Regions from separate parts of the Streptomyces sp. Ac-502 genome, predicted to be linked through region 1. Evidence: riboswitches for the same ligand, from Rfam matches in the RefSeq annotation. Region 1 holds a riboswitch; each other region holds the start of a gene.
The links. Region 1 has a riboswitch for cobalamin ahead of ACEXOX_RS31555 (ribonucleoside-diphosphate reductase subunit alpha). Riboswitches for the same ligand answer to the same signal wherever they lie in the genome.
Positions count from the first base shown of each region.

Region 1 (7,103 bases):
AGCGGGCGCGTTCCTCCCGGCTCATCAGGCCGGTCTCCACCTCGCGGTCCAGAATCCATTTCCAACGCTCCACAGCCCGCTCGTGGTTGGCGTCGCTCAGCGCCGGATCGTACTGCTCGGCGCCCTTGAGCAGCGCGGCCAGCGCCGCGCCCTGGCTGGGGTCCAGGCTCTTGGCGGGAATGCCGTAATAGGCGTTCGCGGCGGCCTGGATGCCGAACGAATTGCGCCCGAAGTAACTGGTGTTGAGATAGCCTTGCAGGATCTCCGACTTGGACTTGCGGTGGTCCAGCTTCAGCGCGATGAAGAATTCCTTCACCTTGCGCTTGAGGGTCTGGTCCTGCGAGAGGTACGTGTTCTTCACGAACTGCTGGGTGATGGTGGAACCGCCCTGCGCCTCCTGGCCCTGGGCCATGTTCACCGCGGCGCGGGCGATCCCGGAGAGCGAGACGCCGGAATCGGAGTAGAAACTCTCGTTCTCGGCGGCGATGACGGCGTGTTCGACGGAATCGGGCACCTGGGCGAGCGTGACGTTCTGCCGGTTGACGGCGCCCTCGCTCACCATCTGGCTGCCGTCCGCCCAGTAGTAGACGGTGGCTTCCTGGCGCGAGGCGGCGTTCTCGTCCGGGATGTCGACCTGTGCGTAGACGGTGACGAAGAGCCCGGCGAGACCGGCCGCGCCGACGGCGGCGGTGCCGAGCTGCTGTCTCCAGGACGGCAGCCAGCGGCGCCGGCCGCCGCGGCCCTGGCGGGGATAGTCGATGAACCGTTTCCTCGGTTGCTCGCTGCCCTTCATGCCAGGGGAGAGCCGGCGGGCCGGGGCAGGGTTGCCGTCGCCCGCACGTTGTCATCGACTCATCAAATCCGATCCGGATTCGTCGGACATAAAGAAACGGGCGGCGCCGGTCCGCCCTCGGGGACCGGCACCGCCCGGCTGCTCGACCCGCCGGATCAGAACTCGTCGTCGAAGGAGACCGAACCCTCGACGGCGACCTGGTAGGCCGAGGCGCGCCGCTCGAAGAAGTTGGTCAGCTCCTGGACGTTCTGCAGCTCCATGAAGGAGAACGGGTTCTCCGAGCCGTACACCGGCGCGAAGCCGAGGCGCTGGAGACGCTGGTCGGCGACGCACTGGAGGTACTCGCGCATCGACTCGGTGTTCATGCCCGGCAGGCCCTCGCCGCACAGGTCACGGCCGAACTGGAGCTCCGCCTCGACGGCCTCCTTGAGCATGTCGGTGACCTGGCCCTCCAGCTCGTCGTCGAAGAGGTCCGGCTCCTCCTCGCGCACCGTGTCCACGACCGAGAACGCGAAGTCCATGTGCATGGTCTCGTCGCGGAAGACCCAGTTGGTGCCGGTCGCCAGGCCGTGCAGCAGACCGCGCGAGCGGAACCAGTACACGTACGCGAAGGCGCCGTAGAAGAAGAGGCCCTCGATGCAGGCCGCGAAGCAGATCAGGTTCAGCAGGAAGCGGCGGCGGTCGGCCTTCGACTCCAGGCGGTCGATGGACTCGACCGAGTCCATCCACTTGAAGCAGAACTCGGCCTTCTCGCGGATGGAGGGGATGTTCTCCACGGCGGCGAACGCGGCCGCGCGGTCCTCCGGGTCGGGCAGGTAGGTGTCCAGCAGCGTCAGATAGAACTGGACGTGCACGGCCTCCTCGAACAGCTGCCGGCTCAGGTAGAGCCGCGCCTCGGGGGAGTTGATGTGCTTGTAGAGCGTCAGGACCAGGTTGTTCGCCACGATCGAGTCGCCGGTCGCGAAGAACGCGACGAGCCGGCCGATCATGTGCTGCTCGCCGGGCGACAGCTTGGCGAGGTCGGCCACGTCGGAGTGGAGGTCGACCTCCTCCACGGTCCAGGTGTTCTTGATCGCGTCCCGGTAGCGGTCGTAGAAGTCCGGGTAGCGCATCGGGCGCAGGGTCAGCTCGAAGCCCGGGTCGAGGAGGTTCTTGCTGCTGGTGGTGGCGGTGTGCGAGGCGGCGGCGGACGTCTCGGGGGCGTTCTTCTCGGGTGCGGTAGTCATGATTACTGGCATGCCTCGCAGGACTCGGGGTTTTCCAGGGAGCAGGCGACGGCCTCGGGGTCGGCCGTCTGAGCGGGGACGGGAGCGGTCTGCGCGCCCCCGCCCGTGCCGCGCGCGGACTGGGCGATACGGGTCGCCGGCCGCGAGCGGAGGTAGTAGGTGGTCTTGATGCCGCGCTTCCAGGCGTACGCGTACATCGAGCTGAGCTTGCCGATGGTCGGGGACGCCATGAACAGGTTCAGCGACTGGCTCTGGTCGAGGTAGGGCGTACGGTCCGCCGCCATGTCGATCAGCGCGCGCTGCGGGATCTCCCAGGCCGTTCGGTACAGCGCGCGGATCTCGGCGGGAATCCAGTCCAGCTCCTGCACCGAGCCGTTGGCCTCGCGCAGTGCGTCACGGGTGCGGGCGTCCCACAGTCCCAGCGCCTTCAGCTCCTCGATCAGGTACGCGTTGACCTGGAGGAACTCCCCGACAGCGTCTCGCGCTTGAACAGGTTCGAGACCTGCGGCTCGATGCACTCGTACACACCCGCGATGGACGCGATGGTGGCGGTCGGCGCGATGGCCAGCAGCAGCGAGTTGCGCATGCCGGTCGCCGCGATACGGGCGCGCAGCGCCGTCCACCGGTCCGCCCAGCGGGGCTCGGCGTTCGGGTAGTGGTCGGGGTGCAGCACGCCGCGGGCCGTACGGGTCGCGGACCAGGCCGGGTGCGGGCCGTGCCGCTCGGCGAGGTCGGCGGACGCCTCGTACGCCGCGAGCATGATCCGCTCGGAGATACGGGTGGACAGCTCCCGCGCCTCGGGCGAGTCGAAGCCCAGCCGCAGCCGGAAGAAGACGTCCTGGAGGCCCATCAGGCCCAGGCCCACCGGGCGCCAGCGGGAGTTGGAGGTGCCGGCCTGCTCGGTCGGGTAGAAGTTGATGTCCACCACGCGGTCCAGGAAGGTCACCGCGGTACGGACCGTGGCGTCCAGCCGCTCCCAGTCCATCTCGCCGTTGTCGCCGAGGTGGGCGGCGAGGTTGACCGAGCCGAGGTTGCAGACGGCGGTCTCGCCGTCGTCGGTGACCTCCAGGATCTCGGTGCACAGGTTCGAGGAGTGCACGACCTTGCCGGGCTCGGCGGTCTGGTTGGCGGTGCGGTTGGCGGCGTCCTTGAAGGTCATCCAGCCGTTGCCGGTCTGCGCGAGGGTGCGCATCATCCGCGAGTACAGGACGCGGGCCGGCACCTGCTTGACGGCACGGCCCTCGGCCTCGGCCTTGCGGTACGCGACGTCGAACTCGTCGCCGTACAGGTCGACCAGCTCGGGCGCGTCGCTGGGGGAGAACAGCGACCAGTCGGCGTCGGCCTCGACGCGGCGCATGAACTCGTCGGGGATCCAGTGCGCGATGTTCAGGTTGTGGGTGCGCCGGGCCTCCTCGCCCGTGTTGTCGCGCAGCTCCAGGAACTCCTCCAGGTCCGCGTGCCAGGTCTCCAGGTAGACGCAGGCGGCGCCCTTGCGCCGGCCGCCCTGGTTCACGGCCGCGACCGAGGCGTCCAGGGTGCGCAGGAACGGCACGATGCCGTTGGAGTGGCCGTTGGTGCCGCGGATCAGCGAGCCGCGGGCCCGGACCCGGGAGTACGACAGGCCGATGCCGCCGGCGTGCTTCGACAGCCGGGCCACCTGGTGGTAGCGGTCGTAGATCGAGTCCAGCTCGTCCAGCGGGGAGTCCAGCAGGTAGCAGGAGGACATCTGCGGGTGCCGGGTGCCGGAGTTGAACAGCGTCGGCGAGGAGGGCAGGTACGACAGCGTGCTGGTCAGCCGGTACAGCTCGGCGACATCGGCGAGCGCCCGCTCGCTGTGGTCCTCGGCCAGGCCGCAGGCCACCCGCAGCAGGAAGTGCTGCGGGGTCTCGATCACCTGGCGGGTGATCGGGTGGCGCAGCAGGTAGCGGGAGTGCAGGGTGCGCAGGCCGAAGTAGCCGAACCGGTCGTCGGCGCCGTCCGTCAGGGCGCGCTCCACCAGCCCGTCCAGGCGGGCCGCGTGGGTCCGCACGAACTCCGCGGTGCTGTCGGCGATCAGGCCCTCGCGGTGGCCGACGGTGACGGAGGCGGAGAAGGCGGTCGCCCCTCCGCGGCCGCCTCCTCGGCGATGGCGCGGGTCAGCAGTCGGGCGGCCAGCTTGGAGTACTGCGGCTCGTCGCCGATCAGGCCGGCCGCGGCCTCCACGGCCAGCGAGCGCAGCTCGGCCTCGTCGGAACCGGGGTGGCGGCCGCGCAGCGCGGCGGCGGCGATCTTGCCCGGGTCGGTGGCGGGCAGGTCGACGGTGAGGTCGGTCAGCGTGCGCAGCAGGGCGGCGCCGGGGCCGTCCGCGGCCTGGCCGCCGGGGCCCCGCTGGGGCTGCGTGTCCTTCGCGGGCTGCACGACCTGCTCGGCTGCTGCGGGCTCCGTTGGCGCGATGGTCACGTGCTGCTCTCCCTCACTCGGCGGGGGCCTGGGGAGGGCACGGGGCGCGTACGGGCGTGCGGCACCCCCGGCACGGCAAGGGGCGCGCGGGCACACCGCGCAGCGTCCACCGGTCCAACCCGCGAGACCCGGACGTATCGACGTCCGCGCCGGTCCTGGCGCGGGCGTACTGTGGGCAGGTCTTCGGACTCACGAGTGCGGTTTGCGCACTTCGTACACCGTTGCGGGACAGTTCCGGATTCGCACCGGATTCCCCTGCGACGACAGCGAGCACGAGCATACATCTTGTGCCGCCTCGTGCACCCACCCCCATATCTTGTGTCGCGTTGGCGCGGGGATGTCCGGAGCCGTGGTATTCGGCGGCCGTTGCGGGGCGGATTCCCGGGGTTTCCCGGGGCCTCCGAGAGGGTGTCACGCGGCGGCTCCGGGGCTGTTTCCGGGGGTTCCGCGGCCGTTCGCCGGGTCGTCCGGCGGGCCGTTCCGCGCGGCCTGGACGGGGGCTGATGCAGGGGGCGTATTGGTGGCGCGGAATGTCCTGGGCGCGTTGACCGGGACCCCTGAAGCGTATTGGCTCCTTGTCTGCTCCGTCGGTCCGGCGGGGCGGGTGGGGGCCTTGTGCGAGGGGGGAACATGCGAGGAACCGGTGCGGCGCGCGGCGCCGTGCGCGTCGTGGGGCTGATGGCGGGGGTGTGCGTCGTGGCGGGGGCACTGCCGGCGTCACCGGCGGCCGCCGCGGGGCGGGCGGCTCCGGCCACCGAGCGGGTCAGCGTCGCCGCGGACGGGACGCAGGGAAACGGTTTCTCGGGCGATCCGGAGCTCAGCGCGAACGGGCGGTTCGTCGCATTCACCTCGGAAGCCACCAACCTGGGCCCCGCGGACACCAACGGCCACCAGGACGTCTACGTCAAGGATTTACGGACGGGAAAGGCCGACCTGGTCAGCGTCGCCGGTGACGGCACGCCCGGCGACGCCCTCTCCGGATCGCCCGTGATCAGCGCCGACGGGCGGTACGTCGCCTTCTACTCCGGCGCGACGAACCTGGTCCCCGGCGACACCAACGGCGAGGGCGACGTCTTCGTCCACGACCGCCGCACCGGGCGCACCATGAGCCCCACCGCGGGCGCTGGGACCTCCCCGTACGGATACGGGGTCCAGGACTTCGCCCTCAGCGGCGACGGCCGCCGCCTCGTCTTCGGCTCCTACCGCCCGGACCTGGTGCCCGGCGACACCAACGAGCGCCTGGACATCTTCGTCCACGATGTGCGGAAGGGAACGACGCGACGGGTCAGTGTGGCGAGCGACGGCACCCAGGCGAACGCCGCGTCCGCCTTCCCGTCGATCAGCGCCGACGGCCGCCGGATCGCGTTCACCTCGAAGGCGACGAATCTCACCCCCGCAGGGCCCGGCTTCCGCCGCCCGCCGCCGCAGGACCCCTGTACGTCCACGACGTGGACACCGGGCGCACCCGCGCGGCGAGCCTGAGCACCACGGGCACCGTGGTCGGCGTGTCGCCGTCCCCCGGATCGGCCCCGACGGCCGGTACGCGGTCTTCTCCGCCCTGGCCGCCGACGTGGTGCCGGGCGACACCAACGGCACGTACGACCTCTTCGCCCGCGACCTGGAGCGCGGCACCACCCGGCTGCTGTCCCGCGCGCACGACGGCGCCCAGGGCGACGGCTGGTCCTCCGGCGGGCGGCTCAGCGCCGACAACCGGCGGCTCTTCTTCACCTCGGCGGCCACCAACCTGGTGCCCGGCGACACCAACGGCCAGGTGGACGGCTTCGTCCGCGACCTGCGCACCGGGCGGGTCGAGCGGATCAACGTCGGCGCGGACGGCGGCCAGTCGGCGTCCTGGACGAACACCGCGGCACCCGATGCCACCGGACGGCTGGCGGCCTTCGACTCGCGCGACGAGGGGCTGGTGCCCGGGGACACGAACGCGACGGGCGATGTGTTCGTCCGGCGGCTGGAGCACTGACGTACCGACGCACCGACGTACCGACGCACCGACGTACCGAGGCCGGGGCGCTCGGCCGGAACCGGCGTACGGCGCATCGGCACCACCCGGACATCGGCGTACCGAACCCGGACATCGGCGTACCGACCAGGAGGGGAACCCACCATGAGGACCACCCGCACCACCGCGCGAAGAATCGCCGCCGTGACGGGCGTGTGCGCGCTCGCCGCGCTGCTGCCCGCGACGACGGCCGGCGCCCGGACCCCGCCGCCGTCCGGCACCGAGCGGGCCAGCGTCACCGCCGAGGGGGCGCAGGCCAACGGCGGCTCGTCCGGCTCGGCGATCAGCGCCGACGGCCGGTACGTCGCCTTCGCCTCCGACGCGAGCGACCTGGTGCCCGGTGACACCAACGGGCAGCCGGACGTCTTCGTGAAGGACCTGCGGGCGGGCGCCGTCCAGCGTGTCAACATGGCGAGTGACGGCACCCAGGCCGACTCCTGGTCGTCCACCCCTTCGATCAGCGCCGACGGGCGGTACGTCGCCTTCGCCTCCGACGCGGCCAACCTCGTGCCGGGCGACACCAACGCGGACACCGACATCTTCGTCCACGACCGCCGGACCGGACGGACCGAGAGCGTCACCCTCGACGGGCGGCCCCCGCAGGGCAAGCAGGGCGCCCAGATGCCGG
Region 1 covers NZ_JBHFFO010000001.1:6,892,993-6,900,095, forward strand. Annotated here, with positions in the region: gene ACEXOX_RS31545 (transglycosylase domain-containing protein) at 1-793, opposite strand, end outside; gene ACEXOX_RS31550 (ribonucleotide-diphosphate reductase subunit beta) at 949-2,019, opposite strand; partial or broken gene ACEXOX_RS31555 (ribonucleoside-diphosphate reductase subunit alpha) at 2,022-4,458, opposite strand; cobalamin riboswitch at 4,615-4,755, opposite strand; gene ACEXOX_RS31560 (TolB family protein) at 5,089-5,940, shown strand; gene ACEXOX_RS31565 (TolB family protein) at 6,029-6,436, shown strand; gene ACEXOX_RS31570 (TolB family protein) at 6,581-7,103, shown strand, end outside.

Region 2 (7,103 bases), 3.3 Mb from region 1:
GGTGCGCGACGGCGGCATGGCCCGGATGTCCTCCCCGGCGAGCAGCACCCGGCCCGCTTCGGGGGTCAGGTGCCGGTAGACCGTACGCAGCACCGTGGACTTGCCGCTGCCGTTCGGGCCGACCACGCCCGCGATCTCGCCGGGCGCGGCCATCAGACGCACTCCGGCCACCACGCACCGGCCGTCCTCCCACGACACCGGCTTGAAATCGCTCGCACAGTCCGCGAAGACGTTCCGCGCCCCGGCTTCGGTCAGCACGGCATGGGCCACCTGCCGGTTGCAGACCGCGATGGGCTGTTTCGTCCCCGCGTCGAAATCGAAGAAGAAGTACGACGGCCGCCTCGCCGCAGGCACGTCCGCGATGGCCTCACGTACCGAGGAAACCTTCTTCTCCATCTCCTCCACCAGCTGCACCGCACGCTGTGAGGCGCCCGTGACCAGCCCGAGCCGCCGAATGTCACCTTCCACCGCGGACAGGTCCCGCTGCGGCACCTTCTTGCGCGGCGCACACGCCGTGGAAGCCAGGTAGATGTGCTTGATGCCCGCCGCGGCGAATTCCTCCTCGCTCGGACCGGTCGCCGCGCCGCCCATGTTGCCCATGGACGCGAACGTGTCGACATAGACGTCGGCTCCGAAACCGAGCAGCTTCTCCTTCGGAATCACCGTCTTGCCCAGCACCGGGACGCGCTGTGCCCGGGCGTCCAGTTCAGGCGGCAACTTCCCCTTTCCCGGCGGGAATCCGGTACCGACGACGCGGTCGCCCGCTCCCAGCCTGAGCAGCATTTCCAGGCTCGCCGCATTGCTGGTGACGATTTTCCGCGGCGCCTCGGAGAACGTCGTCCGCCGCCCGTCGCAATCGGTGACCGTGACGGGAAAGCCACCCGCTCCGTCGCCCTGGCCGTCCGCGGCCCCCGCTGCCGTACGCCCGCCGTCGCTGCCGCAGCCGGTGGCCAGCGCGGCCACCGCCAGCACCACCGCCGCCGTGGCCGCCACCGCCGCGACCGACCGGCCTTGCCGCACCGACCGGCCTCTCGGCGACCGGCTTCCGGCCACCGGCTCCACCAGATTCATCCGAGGGCGCATACGTCCGCTCTCCCTGCCTCTCGACCACCCGACGGCCCGCGCACACGGGCCCGGGACCAGGTAGTCGAGCGGACGGTGCCCCGGGTTCCCGCCGCATTGATCCGATGACCACACCGCCGCCGGGCGTTACAGTGTCCGGGCCGTGGTGTCGGGAAGACCGGTGAAGACCGTCAGGTCCAGACCGGAGCGGCCCTCGCCACTGTGATCGGGAAGTTCCCGCCCCTTTCCGTACCCGCCCCGCGCCCGTACGGAGCCACTGGCCGCAGCCCGCGACCGGGAAGGCAGGGGCGGGCGCGCACACCCGTCAGCCAGGAGACCGGCCACGGCATCTCACGAACTGATCCACGAGGTGCTGGAGCGTGACCACCGGATGTCCCTGTCCGCCGATTCCCCTACCCCGTACCCGCCTTCTCCCTCTTCCCCTCTTCTCCTTCCCCTTCTTCGCCCTCCCCGATCTCTTCCGCGCCGTTGCCCGGGTTCCGCTGGCGGCGGCAGGACACTGTCCGGACCGCGGGGCTGATGGCGGTCATCGCCGCCCTGCACGTCGTCGCGTTCGGTGTGCTCTTCCTGCTGGTCGTGCCGCAGCACTACACCGTGGGCTCGCAGGTCTTCGGGGTCGGTCTCGGTGTCACCGCGTACACCCTCGGCATGCGGCACGCCTTCGACGCCGACCACATCGCCGCCATCGACAACACCACCCGCAAACTCATGGCCGACGGCAAGCGCCCGGTCTCGGTGGGCTTCTGGTTCGCGCTCGGGCACTCCAGCGTGGTCGTCGCCATGGCGGCGCTGGTCGCGGGCGGCGCGCAGCTGGCCGGCACCCTGCTCGACGACGGATCGAGCACCCACCAGGTGCTCGGCACCATGGGCACCACGGTCTCCGGCAGCTTCCTCTACCTCATCGCCGCGCTCAACCTCGTCGCGCTGGCGGGCATCTGGCGGGTGTTCCGGGCGATGCGGCAGGGCCGGTACGACGAGTCGGAGCTGGAGCAGCACCTCGACTCCCGCGGCTTCATGAACCGCGTACTGGGCCGCTTCACCCGCTCCATCACCCGACCCGGCCAGATGTACCCGCTCGGCCTGCTCTTCGGCCTCGGCTTCGACACCGCGACCGAGGTGACACTGATGGTGATGGCGGGCAGCGGCGCGGCGGCCGGTCTGCCCTGGTACGCGATCCTGGTACTGCCGCTGCTGTTCGCGGCGGGGATGAGCCTGTTCGACACGCTGGACGGTACGTTCATGAACTTCGCGTACCAGTGGGCGTTCTCGAACCCGGTGCGCAAGGTCTACTACAACCTCACGATCACCGGTCTGTCGATCGCCGTGGCCTTCTTCATCGGGACCATCGAACTGGTCACCGTCCTGCACGAGAAACTGCACCTGACGGACGGCGTGACCGGCTGGATCTCGTCGATCGACCTGGACAACGTGGGCTTCATCATCGTCGGGCTGTTCGTGGTGGTCTGGGCGGCGGCGCTGGCGTACTGGCGGCTGGCCGGGGTGGAGAAGCGCTGGTCGGCGCGGGCCACGGAGGCGGCCCGGGAGCCCGCCTGACCCACCGGGCCGGGCGCTGCGGGTGCCTGCCCCGGGCAGCGTGGGCGGGGGACGGGCGCCGTGGGCGGGGGCCGGGCGCCGCGCCCGCCCCCCGGGCGCCGAACCGGTGTCGGCTACCGCCCCAGCCCTCAGGTCACCGACCTGACCACCGCGCCCGCCTCAGGTCGCCAGACCGGCCGCCGCGCCCGTCTTCAGATCGCGGCCCCAGCGCGCCAGCTCGGCTTCGAGGTCGAGCGGGCGCAGCCGGTCCGGCTCGTCCGGGCCCGGCCATTCCGTACGGGGCACCCGCCACATGACCTCGAACTCGTTGCCGTCCGGATCCTTGGCGTACAGCGACTTGGACACCAGGTGATCGGTGGCGCCGACCAGCGCGCCCCGCCCCGCCAAGTGCGCCGCCACGTCCGCCAGCTCCCCGAGGGTGCCGACCTCCCAGGCCAGGTGGTACAGCCCCACCCGGCCGTGCTCGGGACCGGGTGCCCCGGCGCCGACCGCGAACAGCCCGAGATCGTGATCGTTGGCGGTCCCCTCGGCACTGAGGAACGCGGCCCTCCCCGGTATCTCGGTGTCCACCCGGAACCCCAGCGCCTCCGTGTAGAAGGCCACGGCGCGCGCCACGTCCCGTACGTAGAGCACCGCGTGATTCAGCCGCCGCACTGCCACGTCAATCCCTCACCTTTCCGCTTCTCTCCGGACACACATCACTTCACCAGGCCCCGCGCGCTTCCCACAGGCGTCAGTCGCGCACCAGCAGCATCACGAACGCCACGACCACGCCGAACACCAGAGCCGCCACCCCGTACGCAAGCCGGTGGTTACGCAGGACCGGGAGCAGCCGGTCGACCGCGTACCGGCCGGACCCGGTCAGCGCCAGGGCTCCCGCGCCCGCCGTGAGCAGCAGCTCGTACTCGACGCCCTCGGGCGCGAAGAAGCCGCCGCCCCACTTCACGGCCAGCGCGTTCACCATCGTCCCGACGACCGCCGCGCCCGCCAGCGGCGTCAGCAGCCCGAGGACGAGCCCGAGGCCGCCCAGCGTCTCGCTGAGGCCGGCCACCACGGCCATGGCCTTGCCGGCCGGGTAGCCACTGGCCGTGAAGAACTGCCCGGTCCCGTCCAGCCCCGGCCCGCCGAACCAGCCGAACAGCTTCTGCGCGCCGTGCGCGGCCATGATCAGACCGACCGCGAGCCGCAACAGCAGCAGACCGACGTCGTACGCGTGCGGGGTCGCGGCGTGACGGTCGTCGATGCTGCTGCCGTAGTCACGGAGGGGGCTACGGAGGGGGCTGAGGGGGAGGTCATGCGAGCGCTCATTTCTGTCTGGTCTGTCCGGGCCGACGGGCACTGCGTGAGGGCCGGGTCGCCCCCAACGGAAGTACTTGAAACTTCAAGTCACACTCCGACGATACACATCACTTGAAAGCCGAACAACAGCGCCGCGCCCACACCCTCACTCTTCGGACACCACCCCACACAAGGCGTAACCCTTACCTCCCCCCCCCAAAGCCCCCCACCCACACCCCAAAACTCCCCTGCACCCACTCCCACCGTTCCCACCCCACTCCACCTCCTCCCTATATCTCCCCCTCCCCGCCCCTCCACGTGTCCTTGTCCCCACCACGCCACTCGACGAGCCCCGGAGCATCCAGATCGATGTCCTCGGCATCCGGCGCCAGCCCCGCGTGCCGCAGGAATTCGGCGACATCACCACGCCCGTGCGCCAGCCCGACGATCTGCCCATGGACGGTGACCCGCCGCCCACCGGACGAGGAAGGCGGATGGACGATCACCGGCGGATGCTCAACCATGCTCTCAGCGTGCACCGAGACCGACCACCACGCATGTCGACCACACCCCGACACAGCGCCACCCGACACCTGCGCCCTGGACCTGTACTTCACCATCACCACCGAAGTCCGTCCGGGCCCGCCGCTGCGCGCCATCACCGACGTCAGCCGCAGATACCACACACCAACGATCTCCTCACGACACCTCACCACCCCAAGAGGCCCACCCGCCCGATCTCGCGACCCAGCCGCACCGTTCGCAGCTTGCGCCGCGGAACCTCGGAGAGGCGACTGAGCACGAGACTCCGGCACCTGGGGCCTGCCTGACCACGAACGCCCGGCGCCTGTAGCGCTGTTCGAGGCCGAGGTGGCGGAACCCTTCCTCACCACCGCGAAGAAGGACGAACAACATCGGAACGAGAAGGCCACTCAGCCCATCCGCCTCGCGTCGTCGGCAGTCGGACTACGTCTTCACCACTCACACCGACCGACCAATCGAGCCGCAAAACCCCTACCGCTCCTTCACCCACGTCACCAAAAACGCCGACCTCCGCATGCTCCACTGCACGACGCCCGGCAAGGCCGCACGCCCCTGCTGCCCACCACCGGGACCGCCGCCCGCGCCGTCGACGTCATTCCTGAACGCCGAAGACCCCCGTCAAGATCGACGAGGGGTCTTCGCGCTGGTGGGCACAACAGGATTTGAACCTGTGACATCTGCTTTGTAAGTTCGATCAAACCTCGGCATTGCTGGGAGGCTGCCCGGTCAAACTGACCACGACGGGCCGCCCAGGAGTGCCGACGTCCGCCGCCGTTGATGTCACTCGTGGATGTCAGGCAACCGCGAATTTCTGCGTACCGTTTGCAATGGGTCTTTACGGCAAATCACGTTGCGGCGCGCTGCTTACGTTTCGAAGTCATCCAACGAAAATCACCCTCACCGATAATCCCCGTCACTTCAGGCAATATCAGCTTATTGCCGAAAATGGCGTACTCCGAGCCCACTCTTTGTATCTGCGCCGTGTGGAGTATATCAAACTCAACGCACCGGAGCCCCTTGTACAAATCGCTGGTGACTCGACCATCCGCATCATATGTAAGTAGCCAGCGCAACGAAGTTTCTTTCAGCGTGTTAGCTAGCTCCTGGTGATCCTCCTGGCTCAGAGAGTCCAGGTAGAGCCTGTCCCCTTGCACCAAGTAAGGCGGATCTACGTAAAGCAAAACGTCGCTACTTTTTGGCTCTAGGTGTTCAATGAACGTTCGCGCATCCATCTCCGATAGGGTCACCTGATCGGAGTAACGGCCTAGATTTCGTATTCTGCCAGCCAATGCCTCCCTGTTGAACCGGGCGTCAATCTTCCATTTCCCGTCTTGCTCCAATCCCCCAATGGGGCGGGCTCGCAAAATCCCCGATCGATTGCATCTATTAAGAAAGAACGTCGCGAAGCCAAGTTCGCTGTCGTTTCTATTGGCAGGATTCTTGTAGATTTCCGAATGGTGGCGCCATGCGTCTACGCTAACTTCTTCACTCTCCACCTTTCTGGCTAGTTTTTCGGTGTCATGAAATATGCAACGCCATAGTGCGGCGATACCTGGGTCGAGATCGTTGATGTAGATATGGTCGACTTCTCGGTCGACGAGAAGGCGCAATGCGGCACCCGCACCCCCGCAAAGGCTTCTGCGTATGAAAGGGGGCGCGGGCGCTGTCGTGCCAGGATATGCGAGATGTATGGCGCGAGTCGGGCTTTCCCGCCGGGATAGCGGAGCGGGCTGAGGTACCTCATCGCTTCTTCTTCTCAAGCAACTGGTCCGCCTTCTGCAGCAGAGGCGAGTACGCCATACTCAATTTCCGTACCTCAACGGTCAAGGGGTGGCTCTGCCACGAGTGAACGAACGTATGCAGCGTTTTCAGCACAAGAGCGCCATCATCCTGCTGCGAAAACCTCCGCGCATCGCTCAAGGTTGCATCGGTCTTGTCCGGGTCCACCTGGTGCAAGACGGCACCGATCCTACCCTTCAGCGTGTCCTGGTTACGCTTCCAACCAAGCTGTGCTGCTACGTCAGTAGTCACAATGTCTACGACGGCCCGAACCATGATGGCGGCGGTGTTCGGCTTATCCTCGATGTTGATCGTTTTTGCTTCTTCGAGTACCTCAGACGTGCGCAGGCTCACATGACTAAGAGTCACGTTCTGGAAGAGCTTCTTCTCGAAGTCAGGGCGCTTCCGCCGCGGCTTTTTGTTGTCTTTTTCCGCATCATCCCCTTGTGTCTTATCTAGCGACGATTCATCCCCAGTGGAGTATTTCGAGAACTTCTCGGGCTCATCCAACCGGTCGGACAGCTTCGGCAGTATGCTTTCTACTCCTTCAAGATACTTTTCGCGCTGCCTCTTGGTCTTGATCTGGTCCACCGAAACAGGGCCAGCAAAATCAGCGAAGAGCTGAGTGAGGATGGGCCGAACCTTTCCCCTCGGGAAATTTCTGAGTACCACGTCTCCATCAAAGGCGATTCCCAACCGGTTCCTTACAGTTGGGTCGGCAATCATCCGGCCAAGGTTGGTGATTCTCGCGTCCCTGACGGCGTGGACGTTTGACAGGAATTCCTCGTCATCGGGAAACCAGTCGCATACGGCGTCAGTGAACAGCCGAGCCTTTTCTGTTGGTGTAGACCTTCCCCCGAACCGGC
Region 2 covers NZ_JBHFFO010000001.1:3,637,031-3,644,133, forward strand. Annotated here, with positions in the region: gene ACEXOX_RS16410 (ABC transporter ATP-binding protein) at 1-198, opposite strand, end outside; partial or broken gene ACEXOX_RS16415 (ABC transporter substrate-binding protein) at 184-975, opposite strand; cobalamin riboswitch at 1,210-1,423, shown strand; gene ACEXOX_RS16420 (HoxN/HupN/NixA family nickel/cobalt transporter) at 1,603-2,637, shown strand; gene ACEXOX_RS16425 (VOC family protein) at 2,797-3,297, opposite strand; gene ACEXOX_RS16430 (DoxX family protein) at 3,371-3,880, opposite strand; gene ACEXOX_RS16435 (hypothetical protein) at 4,206-4,439, opposite strand; gene ACEXOX_RS16440 (DNA adenine methylase) at 5,304-6,068, opposite strand; gene ACEXOX_RS16445 (hypothetical protein) at 6,199-7,103, opposite strand, start outside.
Region 2: linked by a shared signal. The riboswitch ahead of ACEXOX_RS16420 (HoxN/HupN/NixA family nickel/cobalt transporter) and the one ahead of ACEXOX_RS31555 (ribonucleoside-diphosphate reductase subunit alpha) in region 1 are both predicted to bind cobalamin.

Region 3 (7,103 bases), 4.9 Mb from region 1:
GGGTGCGGCGAGAGAGGGCGTGTTCGTGACCGAGGAATACCGTAGGGAAAGTCTCCGGGGCGGCCGACGGCCCGGTCCGGCACGGCCGTTGTACGGTGCGCGATGCTGACCACCCCCGGCGGCGACCCGGCGCGTTGGGTCTCCGGCGTCTGCCAGGGCACGCTGGGCGAGCTGTTCCAGGGCCCGCTGCGTCCCGGCGGCGACGCGGACATCGCCATCGTCTCGTTCCCCGTGGACCGCCACTCCTGGGTGTACTTCGCGCCGGGCGCCGGCTCCGGCGACGCACCGCCCGGCGAACCGCCCCTCGGCGCGAAGGCGGCGACGGCCGCGCGGCTCTTCCTGGAGCACTTCGGCCTGACGCTGCCGCCGGGCCGCTGGAGCACCCACTCGGACCTGCACGTCGGAGTGGGCATGGCCAGTTCGACGGCGGACATCGTGGCGACCGTGCGCTGCCTGTTCCGGATCTTCTCGCTGCCGTACGACACCGGGGCCGTCCTTCGCGTCCTGGCGGCGATAGAGCGGGCCGACAGCGTGTTCCTCGACGAGTTCGCGCTCTATCTGAGCGGACGGCACCGGGTCGTACGGCGGCTGGGCACCGGCGTCGGTTTCCACACCGCCTTCGTCATGGAGCCGGGCACGGTGGACACCGCCGCGGTCACGCCGGTGCTGCGGCGGCACTACCGGCGCTGTGCCACGGAGTACGAGCGGTGTCTGACCGACCTCCTGAAGGGCTTCGCCTCGGGCGACCCGGCGGCCGTGGCCCGGGCCGCGACCTTCAGCAGTGTGCTCTCCCAGGAGGTGCTGCCCAAGGACACCTTCGAAACCGTGCTGGCCCACCGCGAGGAGTTCGGCGCGGACGGCGTCTTCGTCGCCCACACCGGATCGCTGGTGGGTTACCTCTTCAGCTGCCGGCCGGCGCCGTCCCTGAAGGGCGAGCTGTCCGCCTTCTTCCGTTCGCTCGGTCACCAGTGCTCTTTCGCCCAAGGAGGCTACGCGTGACACATCCCCACATAGCCGACGCCCTCAAGATCCCGGACCTCGTCCGGCTCACGGACGGCATGGTGCTGCTGCGGTTCGAGTCGATGAAGATCTACTCCGCGCTGGCGGCCGTCCGCCACCTGCTCGACCAGGGCACCATCCGAACCGGACAGACCCTGATCGACAGCTCCAGCGGCATCTACGCCTACGCCCTGGCGCTGGCCTGCCACCGCTACGGACTGCGCTGCCACATCGTGGGCTCGACCACCGTGGACGCCACCACCCTCGCCCAACTGGAGATACTCGGCGCGACGGTCGAGCAGGTCAGACCGTCGCAGAACCTCAAGCTCGACCAGGAGATGCGGGTACGGCGGGTACGGGAGATCCTCGCCGAACGGCCCGACGTGCACTGGATGCGCCAGTACCACGACGCCATCCACTACCTGGGCTACCAGGAGGTCGCGGACCTGGTGACCACGGCCCTGCCGGACCACAGCCTGACCGTCGTCGGCGGCGTCGGGTCGGGCGCCTCGACCGGCGGCCTCGTGAGGCATCTGCGCCGCCGTGATCCCGGCGTCCGGCTGGTCGGAGTGCAGCCGTTCGGCAGCGTCACCTTCGGGAGCCAGGACCATCACGACCCGGAAGCCATCATCGCCGGCATCGGCTCCTCGATCCCCTTCGACAACGTCCGCCACCACCTGTACGACGCGGTCCACTGGATGGACTTCACCCACGCCATGTCCGGCGCCGTCGCCCTGCTGCGCGAGCACGCCGTCTTCGCCGGGCTGTCCACCGGCGCCGCGTACCTGACCGCCACCTACGAGTCCCGCCGCCACCCCGACCGGCTCCACCTGGTGATCGGTGCCGACACCGGCCACCGCTACGTGGAACGGGTGTACGCCCGCCACCGGGAGGCCGCGGACCTGGCCGCACTGAAGCCGACGGAGGTCGGCAGCCCCGAGGAGATGACCATGCCCTGGTCGACGACGGCGTGGAACCGCGCCCCCTGGCCGTCCCCCGGAAGGAGGCCCGCGCATGACCGTGGTCTGCCTGGAATCGCTCACCTTCGGGCTGGGCCACCTGACGCGCGCCGCCGCCCGGCTGGGCGAGCCGCTGCGGCTGCTGACCCGCGATCCCGCCTACTACGCGCACGAGTTGGAGCGGCTGCCCGCGGGCGCCGTCGACGTGGTGGAGACCGAGACCTTCGACACGGAACTGGTGGCGGAGCAGCTCGGCCGTACCCCTGACCTGCGGGGGCTGATCAGCTCGACCGACACCTGGATGCTGGTCGGCGCCGAACTCACCGCCCGCTTCGGGCTGCCCGGCCTCGCCCCGGCGGTGCTGCGGCTGACCCGGGACAAGGCCGCCGTACGCGACCGGCTGTTCGAGGCCGGGCTGACCCGGGCCCGCGCCGCCGAGGCGGACAGCGGCGACCCGGCGACGGCCGCGCTGCTGGTGAAGACGGTGGGCCTGCCCGCGATCCTGAAGGACACCGCGGGCACCGGAAGCCAGAACGTCTGGCTCGTACGGGACGAGCGGGAGCTGGACGCGGCGCTGGCCGAGGCCGCCGGGCGGCAGCTCAAAGGCCGCCTGTTCGCCGAACCGTACTTCTCCGGACCCGTGTACAGCGCGGAGACCCTCACCTGGGCGGGGCGGACCCGGCTGCTCGGCGTCTCCAGCCGGCTGATGTCGCCCGAGCCGCACTTCCGGGAGGAGATCACCGCGTTCCCCGTGGCCTTCCCGCAGCCGCGCCGGGACGCTCTGGAGCGGTGGCTGGACCGGGTGCTGGCCGCCGTCGGCTACACCGACCGGTTCGCCCACGTGGAGTTCGCCCTGACCACCGCCGGCCCGGAAGTGGTGGAGATCAACCCTCGGATCGGCGGCGCGCTCGTCGGTGAAGGGCTGTGCCGCGCCCTCGGCGTCAATGTGTACGAGGCGATGGTGGAAGCGGCTCTCGGCAGCCGCCCCGGACTCATGGACGCGGAGCTGCCCGGCGGCCCCGCCTCGGCCTTCGTCCTCGGATACCCCGAGGAACCGGGGGTGTTCACCGGCGTCGACGGACTCGACCGGCTGCCGGACATGCCGGGCTCCCCCGCCTGGTACCCGGTCAAGCGGATCGGCGACCCCGTCGAGCACTTGGGCGACAGCCGCGGTTACGCGGGCATCGTCTACGCGGAGGCGGAGACGGCCGAACTGGCCACCCACTGCGCCGTCGCGGCGGCCAACGCCGTACGGGTGCGGACGGAGCCGTTCCGGGCAGCGGACGCGACGGGACCGCGGGGCGCGGCAGGATCGGGGGATGCGACGGGATCGGCGGACGCGGCCGGTACGGCGGCTGGGGCGACGGTGAGCCGGGCAGGCCAGGGCTCCGGTGGCTGAACACGTCGGCGGCGGCCCGGGGTTGCGCACCGCGCTGTCCACCCTCACCGGGCCGCTGCGCTTCCTGCTGCTCAGTTCCTTCCTGATTCCGCTCGGCAGTTTCATGGTCCTGCCGTTCATGTCGGTCTTCCTGCACGAGCGGCTGGGGATGGGGCTGGGGGCGGTCGGCGTGGTGCTGGCCGTCGCGTCCCTCGTGCAGTTCTCGGGAGGAGTCCTCGGCGGTGCGCTCGCCGACCGGGTGGGGCTGCGGCGCACGATGCTCTGGGCGCTGGTGGTGCGTACGGCGGGGTTCGCGGCGTTCCTGGCGGCACTGCGGTGGCCGCCGGTGGCGGTGGCCGCGCTGATCCTGACCTGCTGCGGCGCCGCGCTGTACCTGCCGGCCAACAAGGCGTACCTGGTACACGGGGTGGCGGAGGAGCGCCGGCCCGCGTTCCTGTCCGCGGGCAACGCGGCGCTCAACGCGGGGATGGCCGTGGGCCCGCTCGTCGCGGGGCCGTTCGTGCTGTCGTCCCCCGGCCCGCTGTTCCTCGTCGTGACGGCGCTGTTCGCCGTGGTCGCCGTGGGGCATGCGCGCCTGCCGGCGGTGGGTCCGGAGAAGGACCGGCCCGGCAGCGCGCCGGTGGCGGGCCAGGGCCTGCTCACCGGCATCGCCGTCCTCCCCTTCGTCGCCAACGGCCTGGCGTTCTACCTCTACTTCCACTTCCAGCACTACCTCGCCGTGTACGCCGTGGAGCGGGCGTCCAGCGAGTTCTACAGCCTGGTGCTGCTGACCTGCTTCGTGCTGGTCATCGTCGTCCAGCCGCTCGCGTCGGGCGCCATCCGGCGGATGAGCTACCCCCTCGCCCTGGCGATCGGGTTCACGGGACTGGCCGCCGGGATGGCGGTCCTGGCGGCCGGGACGCGGACCGCCCTGCTGGCGGGCGGTGTCCTGATCACGCTCGGCGACATCGTGCTCTTCCTCAAGAACGACCTGGAGGCCCTGCGCCGCAGTCCGCGCTCGGACGCCGTGGTCTTCGGACAGCAGCGGCTCGCCGCGGGGCTGGGCGCCTGTGCCAGCGGTGTGCTGGGCGGGCAGCTCTACGGCTTCGGCGAACGCGCCGGGCACGCGGGCTGGTTCTGGCTGTTCGCCGCGGCCCAGTGCGTCCTGCTGCCGCCGCTCCTGCTGACCCTGCGGCGCGGGCGCGGGCGCGGTACGGCTCCGGCCGCTCCCGTCACCGCCGATGACCTCACCCCCGTCACCCCTCTCACCGACCCCATAGACCCCACGGACCTCACGGAAGGAAAACCGGTACCCGATGACGCACACGGGCGGATTCCAGGACGATGATTTCTGGACCGAGTTCTACGACTTCCTCTTCTCCGACGGGCGCTACGCCCAGGCCGAGGAGCTGCTCGACACCTCTCCCCTGCTGTCCTTCCCGGCCGGGGCCCGGGTGCTGGACCTGTGCTGCGGTCCGGGGGTGTTCACCGTTCCGCTCGCCCGCCGGGGCTTCGGCGTGACGGGTGTCGACCGCAGCCCGGTGATGCTGGACCGCGCCCGGAAGCGGGCCGCCGACGCCGGGGTCACCGCCCGGTACGTCCAGGCCGACATGCGGGAGTTCGTCGAGCCCGGGGCCTTCGACGTCGCCCTCAACCTGTTCACGTCGTTCGGCTATTTCGAGGACCCCGCCGACAACGCCCGTGTGCTGCGCACGATGCACGACTGCCTGGCGCCCGGCGGGACCCTGCTTCTGGACATGGCCGGAAAGGAACTGCTGGCCCGTAAGGTCACACCGCCGAAGGTGGTGCAGCGCGGTGCCGACCTGCTGGTGCAGACCGACACGGTGCTGGACGACTGGGCGCGGCTGCGCAGCGACTGGGTGCTCGTACGGGGCGACCGGGTGACGCGTACCAGCCTGGTCTGGTTCGTCTACAGCGCCGTGGAGTTGCGGCGGATGGCCGGGGAGGCCGGCTTCCAGGAGGTCGAGATCTTCGGCGGCTTCGACGGCCGCCCGTACGACCAGGACGCCGAGCGGCTGGTGCTGCGGGCGGTCCGCGCGGCGTGACCGGGGCGCCGGGCCGCACGGCGGGCCCGGCGCCCGCACATCGTAGGCGGCGCGCGGAACCGTACGCGCGCCCTTTGCCCCCGGTCCGACCGACCGTAATATCACCTGGTCATCACCGCGACGGGAGACAGGAAGCCGGTGCGAGTCCGGCGCGGTCCCGCCACTGTGACCGGGGAGTGACCCTTCATCAGGCAGATCGGGCCACCGCGCGCGGCGCGGGAAGGCCGGGGGAGCGTCGATCCGGGAGTCAGGACACTGGCCTGTCGCGGGCCCGTTCCGAGGAGCGCGGACTCCGCAGGAGGCTTTACGTGTACGACGGCACGACCCGTCCCCCTCTTTCTCCCCCACCGCCCGGCGGCGCCGGTTGCGGCGCGCCACGGCACCGGCGGTGGCCCTCGCCCTGTCCGCCGTCCTGCTGGGCGGCTGCGGCACATCGCGGGGCACCGCGGACGACGCGGGGCCCGCGGCCACCGCGGCGAAAGGTTTCCCGGTCACCATCGACAACTGCGGCATCCGTACCACCTACCGGAAGCCGCCCTCCCGGGTCCTCACCATCCACCAGCACCCCGCCGAACTGATGCTGGCGCTGGGGCTCAAGGACCGCATGATCGGCACCGCCTTCCCCGACTCGGCCGTCCTGCCGGAGCTGCGCGCGGACTACAAGGCGCTGCCGCAGCTGGCGAAGAAGGAACCGTCCTTCGAGACCGTTCTGGAAGCCGATCCGGACCTCGTCTACGGCGGGTACGCCAGCGCCTTCGCCGAGAACGAGGGCCGCTCGCGCAAGGCGTTCGCCGATGCCGGGATCAACACCTACCTCAACCGCGAGTACTGCGGGAAGAAGCAGGTGTCCATGCAGGACGCGTACGACGAGGTCCGCACCGTCGGCAGCATCTTCGGCATACGGGAACGGGCCGACGAGCTGGCCGCCGGCCTCAAGGGGCGGGTGGACCGGGCCGCCCGAGCGGTCAAGGGCGCCCCGGCCGTACCGGTCTTCGTGTACGACAGCGGCGACAAGGCGGCCTTCACCGCCGGCGGCAAGAGCCTCGGCACCGAGATCATCCAGCTCGCGGGCGGCCGCAATGTGTTCGCCGACCTGGACAAGGTCTTCGGTGACGCGTCCTGGGAGCAGGTCGTCGACCGGAAGCCCGAGGTCATCGCGATCTACGACTACGCGGGGGCCGGGAGCGTCGAGCAGAAGAAGAAGTTCCTGCTGTCGCAGCCCGCTCTCGCCGACGTGCCCGCTGTCAAGAACAAACGGTTCGTCGTCCTGCCGCTGACCGCGACCCTGGTGGGGGTGCGGCCGCCGTACGCGGTGCAGGAGCTGGCCCGCGCCCTGCACCCCGAGCGGTTCCGGTGACCGCCGCCGCCGGGACGGCGGTCGTCCGCGAGCACCGGCACGAGGCGCCGCCGCGCCGCCGGTCCTTCGCCGTCACCCTCGTCGTCCTCGGCGTGCTGCTGCTGGTCTCCGCCACGGCGGGGATGGCGATCGGGTCGGTGCACGTACCGCCCGGCGAGGTGTGGGGCATCGTGACCCACGCGCTGGGCGCCGACCTGCCGGACCCGGGGTGGTCCCGGGCGCGCGAGACCATCGTGCTGGACGTACGGGCGCCGCGGGTGGCGCTCGGCGCGGTGACGGGCGCGGGGCTCGCGGTGATCGGTACGGCCATGCAGGCGCTGGTCCGCAACCCGTTGGCGGAACCG
Region 3 covers NZ_JBHFFO010000001.1:2,002,258-2,009,360, forward strand. Annotated here, with positions in the region: gene ACEXOX_RS09035 (hypothetical protein) at 103-999, shown strand; gene ACEXOX_RS09040 (cysteine synthase family protein) at 996-2,225, shown strand; gene ACEXOX_RS09045 (ATP-grasp domain-containing protein) at 2,260-3,357, shown strand; gene ACEXOX_RS09050 (MFS transporter) at 3,350-4,684, shown strand; gene ACEXOX_RS09055 (class I SAM-dependent methyltransferase) at 4,653-5,402, shown strand; cobalamin riboswitch at 5,492-5,681, shown strand; gene ACEXOX_RS09060 (ABC transporter substrate-binding protein) at 5,791-6,759, shown strand; gene ACEXOX_RS09065 (FecCD family ABC transporter permease) at 6,756-7,103, shown strand, end outside.
Region 3: linked by a shared signal. The riboswitch ahead of ACEXOX_RS09060 (ABC transporter substrate-binding protein) and the one ahead of ACEXOX_RS31555 (ribonucleoside-diphosphate reductase subunit alpha) in region 1 are both predicted to bind cobalamin.

Region 4 (7,103 bases), 1.1 Mb from region 1:
CCTCCGCACCGAGCCGCCGGTCGGCGGGGACGCGCACCTCGTCCAGGATCACCTGGCGGGTGGGCTGCGCGTTCCAGCCCATCTTCTTCTCGTTGGCGCCGAACGACAGCCCCGGGTCGTCCCGTTCGACGAGGAACGCCGAGATGCCGCCGGGGCCGTCCTCGCCGGTGCGGGCCATCACCACGTACACCTGTGAGGTCCCGGCGCCGGAGATGAACTGCTTCACGCCGCTCAGCACGTAGTCGTCGCCGTCGCGCACCGCACGCGTGCGCAGCGCCGCCGCGTCGGACCCGGCGCCCGGCTCGGTCAGGCAGTAGCTGCCCAGGTCGGCCATCGAGCACAGGCCGGGCAGCCAGCGGGCGCGCTGCGCGGCGACACCGTACCGGTCGATCATCCAGGCGACCATGTTGTGGATGGAGAGATAGCCCGCGATGGACGGGCAGGCGGTGGCCAGCACTTCGAAGACCAGCACGCCGTCCGCGCGGCTCAGCGCGGAGCCGCCGCACTCCTCCCGTACGTAGATCCCGCCGAGCCCGAGCCCGGCTGCCTTGCGCAGTACGTCCACGGGGAAGTGCTTGTCCTGGTCCCAGGCCACGGCGTGCGGCGCGATGTGCTCCTGCGCGAAGTCCAGCGTCGTCTCGACGATGGCGAGCTGGTCGGCGGTGAGGGAGGTCAGCGAGGCCGCCGTGGCGGCGGTGGTCATGACGCTCATCGCGCTCAGCCCATCGTCGGGATGGTGAAGCTCGCGCCCTCCTTGACCCCGGAGGGCCAGCGCGAGGTGACGGTCTTGGTGCGGGTGTAGAAGCGGATCGCGTCCGGGCCGTGCTGGTTCAGGTCGCCGAAGCCGGACCGCTTCCAGGCGCCGAAGGTGTGGTACGCGACCGGCACCGGGATCGGCACGTTCACGCCGATCATGCCGGTGTCCACCCGGCGGCTGAAGTCCCGCGCGGTGTCACCGTCGCGGGTGAAGATGGCCACGCCGTTGCCGTACGGGTGCTCCGTGGGCAGCCGCAGCGCCTCCTCGTAGTCCGCCGCCCGTACCACCGACAGGACCGGGCCGAAGATCTCCTCCTGGTAGATCCGCATGTCCGGGGTGACCCGGTCGAAGAGCGAGGCGCCCGCGAAGAAGCCGTCCTCGTGGCCGGGCAGGGTGAAGCCGCGCCCGTCCACGACGAGTTCCGCGCCCTCGGTGACACCGAGGTCCACATAGGCGCGGACCCGGTCCAGCGCGTCGCGGCTGACCAGCGGCCCGAAGTCGGCGTGCGGGTCGTCGGAGCGGCCGATGCGCAGCGTGCCGACCCGCTCCTTGAGCCGTGCCACCAGCGCGTCGGCGGTCTCCTCGCCCACCGGTACGGCGACCGAGATCGCCATGCAGCGCTCGCCCGCCGACCCGTACCCGGCGCCGACCAGCGCGTCCACCACCTGGTCGAGGTCGGCGTCCGGCATCACGATCAGGTGGTTCTTGGCACCGCCGAAGCACTGGGCGCGCTTGCCGTGCGCGGCGGCCGTCGCGTAGATGTGCGCGGCGACCGGCGTGGACCCGACGAAGCCGAGCGCCTCGACGCGCGGGTCCTCCAGCAGCGTGTCCACCGACTCCTTGCCGCCGTGCACGACATTGAGGATGCCCGGCGGCAGGCCCGCCTCCAGGAACAGCTCGGCGAGCCGCAGCGGCACCGAAGGCGCCCGCTCGGACGGCTTGAGGATGAATGCGTTGCCGCAGGCGATGGCCGGCGCGGCCTTCCACAGCGGGATCATCGCGGGGAAGTTGAACGGGGTGATCCCGGCCACCACACCGATGGGACGGCGCAGCGAGTGCACATCGATGCCGGTCCCGGCGTTGTCGGTGAACTCGCCCTTGAGCAGGTGCGGGATGCCGGCCGCGAACTCCACCACCTCCAGGCCGCGCTGGAGGTCGCCGTGCGCGTCCGCGACCGTCTTGCCGTGTTCGCTCGACAGCAGCCGGGCCAGCGCGTCCCGCTCGCCCTCGACCAGACGCAGGAAGTTCAGCAGGACGCGGGCGCGCCGCTGCGGGTTCCACTCGCCCCACTCCGGCTGGGCCGCCGCGGCGTCGGCGATCGCGGCCGTCGTCCCGGCCCGGTCCGCGAGCGGGACCCGGGCCTGCACGGTGCCGGTGTTGGGGTCGTACACATCGCCGTGGGCACCCGATGTTCCCGGTACGTGCTCGCCGCCGATGAAGTGGGTCAGTTCTCGGACCATGGAAGGCCTGCTCTCGTCAGGTGAGATCCGGGGATGGCACGGCCGGGCACCCGGGCGGCGCGGATGGCGCGCGGACCGAGGGGCGGGGCCGTGGGACGCGAAAGGCGTGGAACCGTCAGCGCGTGGGCGGTGCCGCGGGCCGGGCCGGATCACCTGGGCTGTGGGTACGCACCGGTGCCATGCGTGTCTGCTCCATCCTCGTGGACAACACGGAACAACACCCGCGGCCGGTATCCTGGCTTCCGGATCACCGTGCGCCGCCCGCCTTCCCGACGCACCCGCGTCAGTGGCGTGTTGCCCGACGTCGCACTCCCCGGTCACAGTGGCGGGACCACGCCGGATTCGCACCGGCTTCCCTGCACCGCGGGCCTACGGCACGAACATATAGTTGGACGTCCTAGTAAGTCCAGGGGTGCCGGTGATCCGCCGGGTGCCCCGGACGGGGATGCGGCGTCCGCGTACGTCCGTCAGCCCTCCCGCACCGGATACGGTACGAACGTGCTGCTGTTCTCGTCGATGGCCAGCGGACGGCCGAGAGGCGGCACGGCGCGCTGCGGGCACTCCAGGCGTTCGCAGACCCGGCAGCCCATGCCGATGGGAGTGGCGGCGCCGGCGTTGTCCAGGTCGAGGCCGTCGGAGTAGACCAGCCGGGAGGCGTGCCGGATCTCGCAGCCGAGGCCGACGGCGAAGGTCTTGCCGGGATCGCCCCAGCCCCCGCGGTGCCGCGTGACGGTGCGGGCCGTCCACAGGTAGCGGCGGCCGTCCGGCATGGCGGCTATCTGTACGTGGATACGGCTGGGCGCGGTGAACGCCTCGTAGACGTTCCACAGCGGACAGGTGCCGCCCGCCCGGGAGAAGTGGAAGCCGGTGGCGGACTGCCGCTTGGACATGTTGCCGGCCCGGTCGACGCGGACGAAGGAGAACGGGACCCCGCGCCGGCGCGGCCGTTGCAGGGTGCTCAGCCGGTGGCACACCGTCTCGTACCCGAGGCCGAACCGGTCGGTCAGCCGCTCGATGTCGTACCGCAGCTCCTCGGCCGCGGCGTGGAACGGGCCGTACGGCAGCACCAGCGCCGCCGCGAAGTAGTTGGCGACCCCGATCCTCGCCAGCGACCAGGCCGTCGTGCCCTCCTCGAAGTCCTCGGAGGCGAGCCGCGACAGCTCCTCACCGGCCTCCAGCAGCGCCAGCTGGGTCGCCATGCGGAAGGCGCGCTGCCCGGGCCGCAGCCCCGCCGACAGGCGCAGCACCCGGGCGGACGGATCGTAGTGGTGCAGCGGCCCGTCGGGCGTGTCGACGAGCCGTACGCCGTGCCGCGCGGTGAGCCGGGTGGTCAGGGCGCGTCCCACCTCACCGGGGCGGATGCCCAGCTCGGCGGCGAGTTCCTCGGCGGCGGTGTCGGCCTCGTGCAGATAGTTCTGCCGCCGGTAGAAGAACTCGCGGATCTCCTCGTGCGGGGAGAGCGGCGCGGCCGGGTCGGCGCCGCCGCCGTCCCGGCCCTCCGTCACCTCCGCCAGCCGCTCGGTCAGCGCCAGGTTGCGCCGTCCGAGCCCGAGCAGCACCGACGCCACCGCGGGCTGCCGGGAGGCGAGTTCGGACAGGTCGGTGGGGGAGACCCGGCCGGCGGCCAGCTCGTCGGCGAGTGCCTCGCGCAGGTCGGCCAGCAGCCGGCTGGTGTTGCGTTCGGAGAAGAAGCCGGGGTCCACTCCGAAGGCCTCGGTCAGCCGCAGCAGGACGGGCACGGTCAGCGGCCGGGAGTCGTGCTCCATCTGATTCAGGTAGCTGGGCGAGATGGCCAGCAGGCGGGCCAGCGCCGCCTGGCTGAACCCGCGCTCCTCCCGCAGCCGGCGCAGCCGCGCCCCGGCGTAGATCTTGCTCATGGTGCCCCCTCCGTCGCTGCCGCCCGGCTCACCCTAGTCGCCGTACGGCTGCCACGGACCTTCGCAACCTTGGCAGAAGGGCGCCACAAGATGGGCAGAACTTGGCTGCGGGCCACCGTTGATGGCACGTAGTGCCACTGAAAGAGTCGGCAGTGCGGCCCCCGGCAGCATTGCTCACCCCGCCACCGGGATCTCCGGCGGGCCGCACCTCAGCAGTTCGTGGCGCTGCTACGGCACCCGGTGCACTCGGTGCCGAGAATTCGCACCCTTCACCAGCAGCCCGCCTCAGCAACCCACTCCAGCAGTCCACCACAGCACTCCACCACCCAGCACAGCGGTCCGAGCGAACAACCGGGAGATGGTCATGGCACAGGCAGGTACCGAGACGGCCGAGGAACTGGCCCGGCGGTGGGCGACCGATCCGCGGTGGCAGGGCACCACCCGTACCCACAGCGCCGCCGACGTGCTGCGGCTGTCCGGCAGCGTCCGCGAGGAACACACCCTGGCCCGGCGCGGCGCCGAGCGCCTGTGGCGGCAACTGCACGAGCAGGACTACCTCCACGCCCTCGGCGCCCTGACCGGCGGCCAGGCCGTGCAGCAGGTCAAGGCGGGACTCCAGGCGGTCTACCTCTCGGGCTGGCAGGTCGCCGCCGACGCCAACCAGGCCGGCCACACCTACCCCGACCAGAGCCTGTACCCGGCCAACTCGGTGCCGCAGGTGGTGCGCCGCGTCAACAACGCCCTGCTGCGCGCCGACCAGATCGCCACCGCCGAAGGCGCGGGCGACACCACCGACTGGCTGGTGCCGATCGTCGCCGACGCCGAGGCCGGGTTCGGCGGCCCGCTCAACGCCTTCGAGCTGACCAAGGCGATGATCGAGGCGGGCGCGGCCGGCATCCACTACGAGGACCAGCTCGCCTCCGAGAAGAAGTGCGGCCACCTCGGCGGCAAGGTCCTCGTGCCCACCTCCCAACACCTGCGTACCCTGGGCGCGGCCCGCCTCGCCGCCGACGTCGCCGATGTGCCGACGGTGATCGTCGCCCGTACCGACGCTCTCGCCGCCAACCTGCTGACCAGCGACGTCGACGAGACCGACGCCCGCTTCTGCACCGGCGAGCGCACCGCGGAGGGCTTCTACCGCGTCGAGAACGGCATGGCCCCCGCCATCGCCCGCGGCCTGGCGTACGCCCCGTACGCGGACCTGCTGTGGATGGAGACCGGCACGCCCGACCTGGCCCGGGCCCGCGAGTTCGCCGAGGCGGTCCACGCGCGGTACCCCGACCAGCTGCTGGCCTACAACTGCTCGCCGTCCTTCAACTGGAAGGCGGCCCTGGACGACGACCAGATCGCCAAGTTCCAGCGCGAGCTGGGCGCGATGGGCTACCGCTTCCAGTTCATCACCCTGGCCGGCTTCCACTCCCTCAACCACGGCATGTTCGACCTCGCGCGCGGCTACGCCGAACACGGCATGACCGCGTACGTCGACCTCCAGGAGCGCGAGTTCGCCGCCCAGCAGCACGGCTTCACCGCCGTCAAGCACCAGCGCGAGGTCGGCACCGGCTACTTCGACCTGGTCGCAAGCGCCGTCAACCCGGCCTCCGAGACGACCGCGCTGCGCGGCTCGACCGAAGAGGAGCAGTTCCACTAGGGACGGCCCCTGAAGACGGCCCCCGGAGACGGCTTCAAAGGCGGTCCCTGGAAACGGCCTCTCCCGCCGGGCGGGCCCCGCATCCGCCGCCCGCCCGGCCTCTTCGCCCGGAACTTCGCCCGGAACCAGGAGAATCACCATGAGTACACGTATCGCGCGGGCCGGCGTGGTCGGCGGCGGTCAGATGGGCGCCGGCATCGCCGAGGTGTGTGCGCGGGCCGGTGTGGACACGGTGCTGTGCGAGGTGGACGCCACCGCGGCCCGCCGGGCCCGCGACCGGGTCACCCGGTCCCTGGAGCGCGCCGTCGACCGCGGCAGGACCGACCGCCCCGCGGCCGAGGACGCCCTCGCCCGGATCACCTTCACCGGCGAACCGGCCGACCTGGCCGACCGGCAGCTCGTCGTCGAGGCCGTGGTGGAACACGCCGACACCAAGACGGAGGTCTTCGGCATCCTCGACAAGACCGTCGAGGACCCGTCGGCGGTCCTCGCCACCAACACCTCGTCGCTGCCCGTCATGCGCCTGGGCATGGCGACCGGCCGCGCCGACCGCGTCCTGGGCCTGCACTTCTTCAACCCGGTTCCGGTCATGCCGCTCGTCGAGATCGTCACCTCGCTGCACACCGCCCCCGACGCCGCCGCCACCGCGGAGCAGTTCGCCACCGCCGTCCTCGGCAAGACCGTGCTCCGCTCCCAGGACCGCGCGGGCTTCGTGGTCAACGCCCTGCTCGTGCCCTATCTGCTGGCCGCGGTCCGGATGGCGGAGTCCGGCTTCGCCACCGCCGCCGACGTGGACGCCGGCATGGAGCAGGGTTGCGCCCACCCCATGGGCCCCTTGCGACTCGCCGACCTCATCGGCCTCGACACCGTCGCGGCCATCGCGCGGTCCCTCTACGACGAGTTCAAGGAACCGCTGTACGCCCCGCCGCCGTTGCTCCAGCGCATGGTGGAGGCGGGGCTGCTGGGGCGCAAGACGGGGCGCGGGTTCCACACGTACGAGACCTGACGGGCACTGAGTACGCGTGCCCCCGGCCTCTGAGTACCCGCCCCGATACCGCGCCGTGCCATGACGGGCAAGCTGGTGATCATGAACGCACCAGCCCCTCCGTCCGCCCCCGCCGACCTGTCGCCGTCCGCGCCCGCTCCGTTCGCACCGTCCACGACCGCGCTGCGGGTGTTCGCCGCCCTCGGCATCCCGCTGCTCGGCGTCGCGTACGTGCTGTTCGCGATCGTGGTCCTCAACCAGGCGTACAGCGGTGACGGGGCGAGCGGGCCGCTGGTGGGCGTGGCCCAGACGGTCATGTGGCTGTCCCTCGTCTCCGGTCTGGTCGCGCTCGCCCTCCCGATGAGCTACCGGGCAC
Region 4 covers NZ_JBHFFO010000001.1:8,000,054-8,007,156, forward strand. Annotated here, with positions in the region: partial or broken gene ACEXOX_RS36410 (acyl-CoA dehydrogenase family protein) at 1-712, opposite strand, end outside; gene ACEXOX_RS36415 (CoA-acylating methylmalonate-semialdehyde dehydrogenase) at 718-2,217, opposite strand; cobalamin riboswitch at 2,425-2,598, opposite strand; gene ACEXOX_RS36420 (short-chain fatty acyl-CoA regulator family protein) at 2,685-4,094, opposite strand; gene aceA (isocitrate lyase) at 4,459-5,742, shown strand; gene ACEXOX_RS36430 (3-hydroxybutyryl-CoA dehydrogenase) at 5,882-6,748, shown strand; gene ACEXOX_RS36435 (hypothetical protein) at 6,830-7,103, shown strand, end outside.
Region 4: linked by a shared signal. The riboswitch ahead of ACEXOX_RS36415 (CoA-acylating methylmalonate-semialdehyde dehydrogenase) and the one ahead of ACEXOX_RS31555 (ribonucleoside-diphosphate reductase subunit alpha) in region 1 are both predicted to bind cobalamin.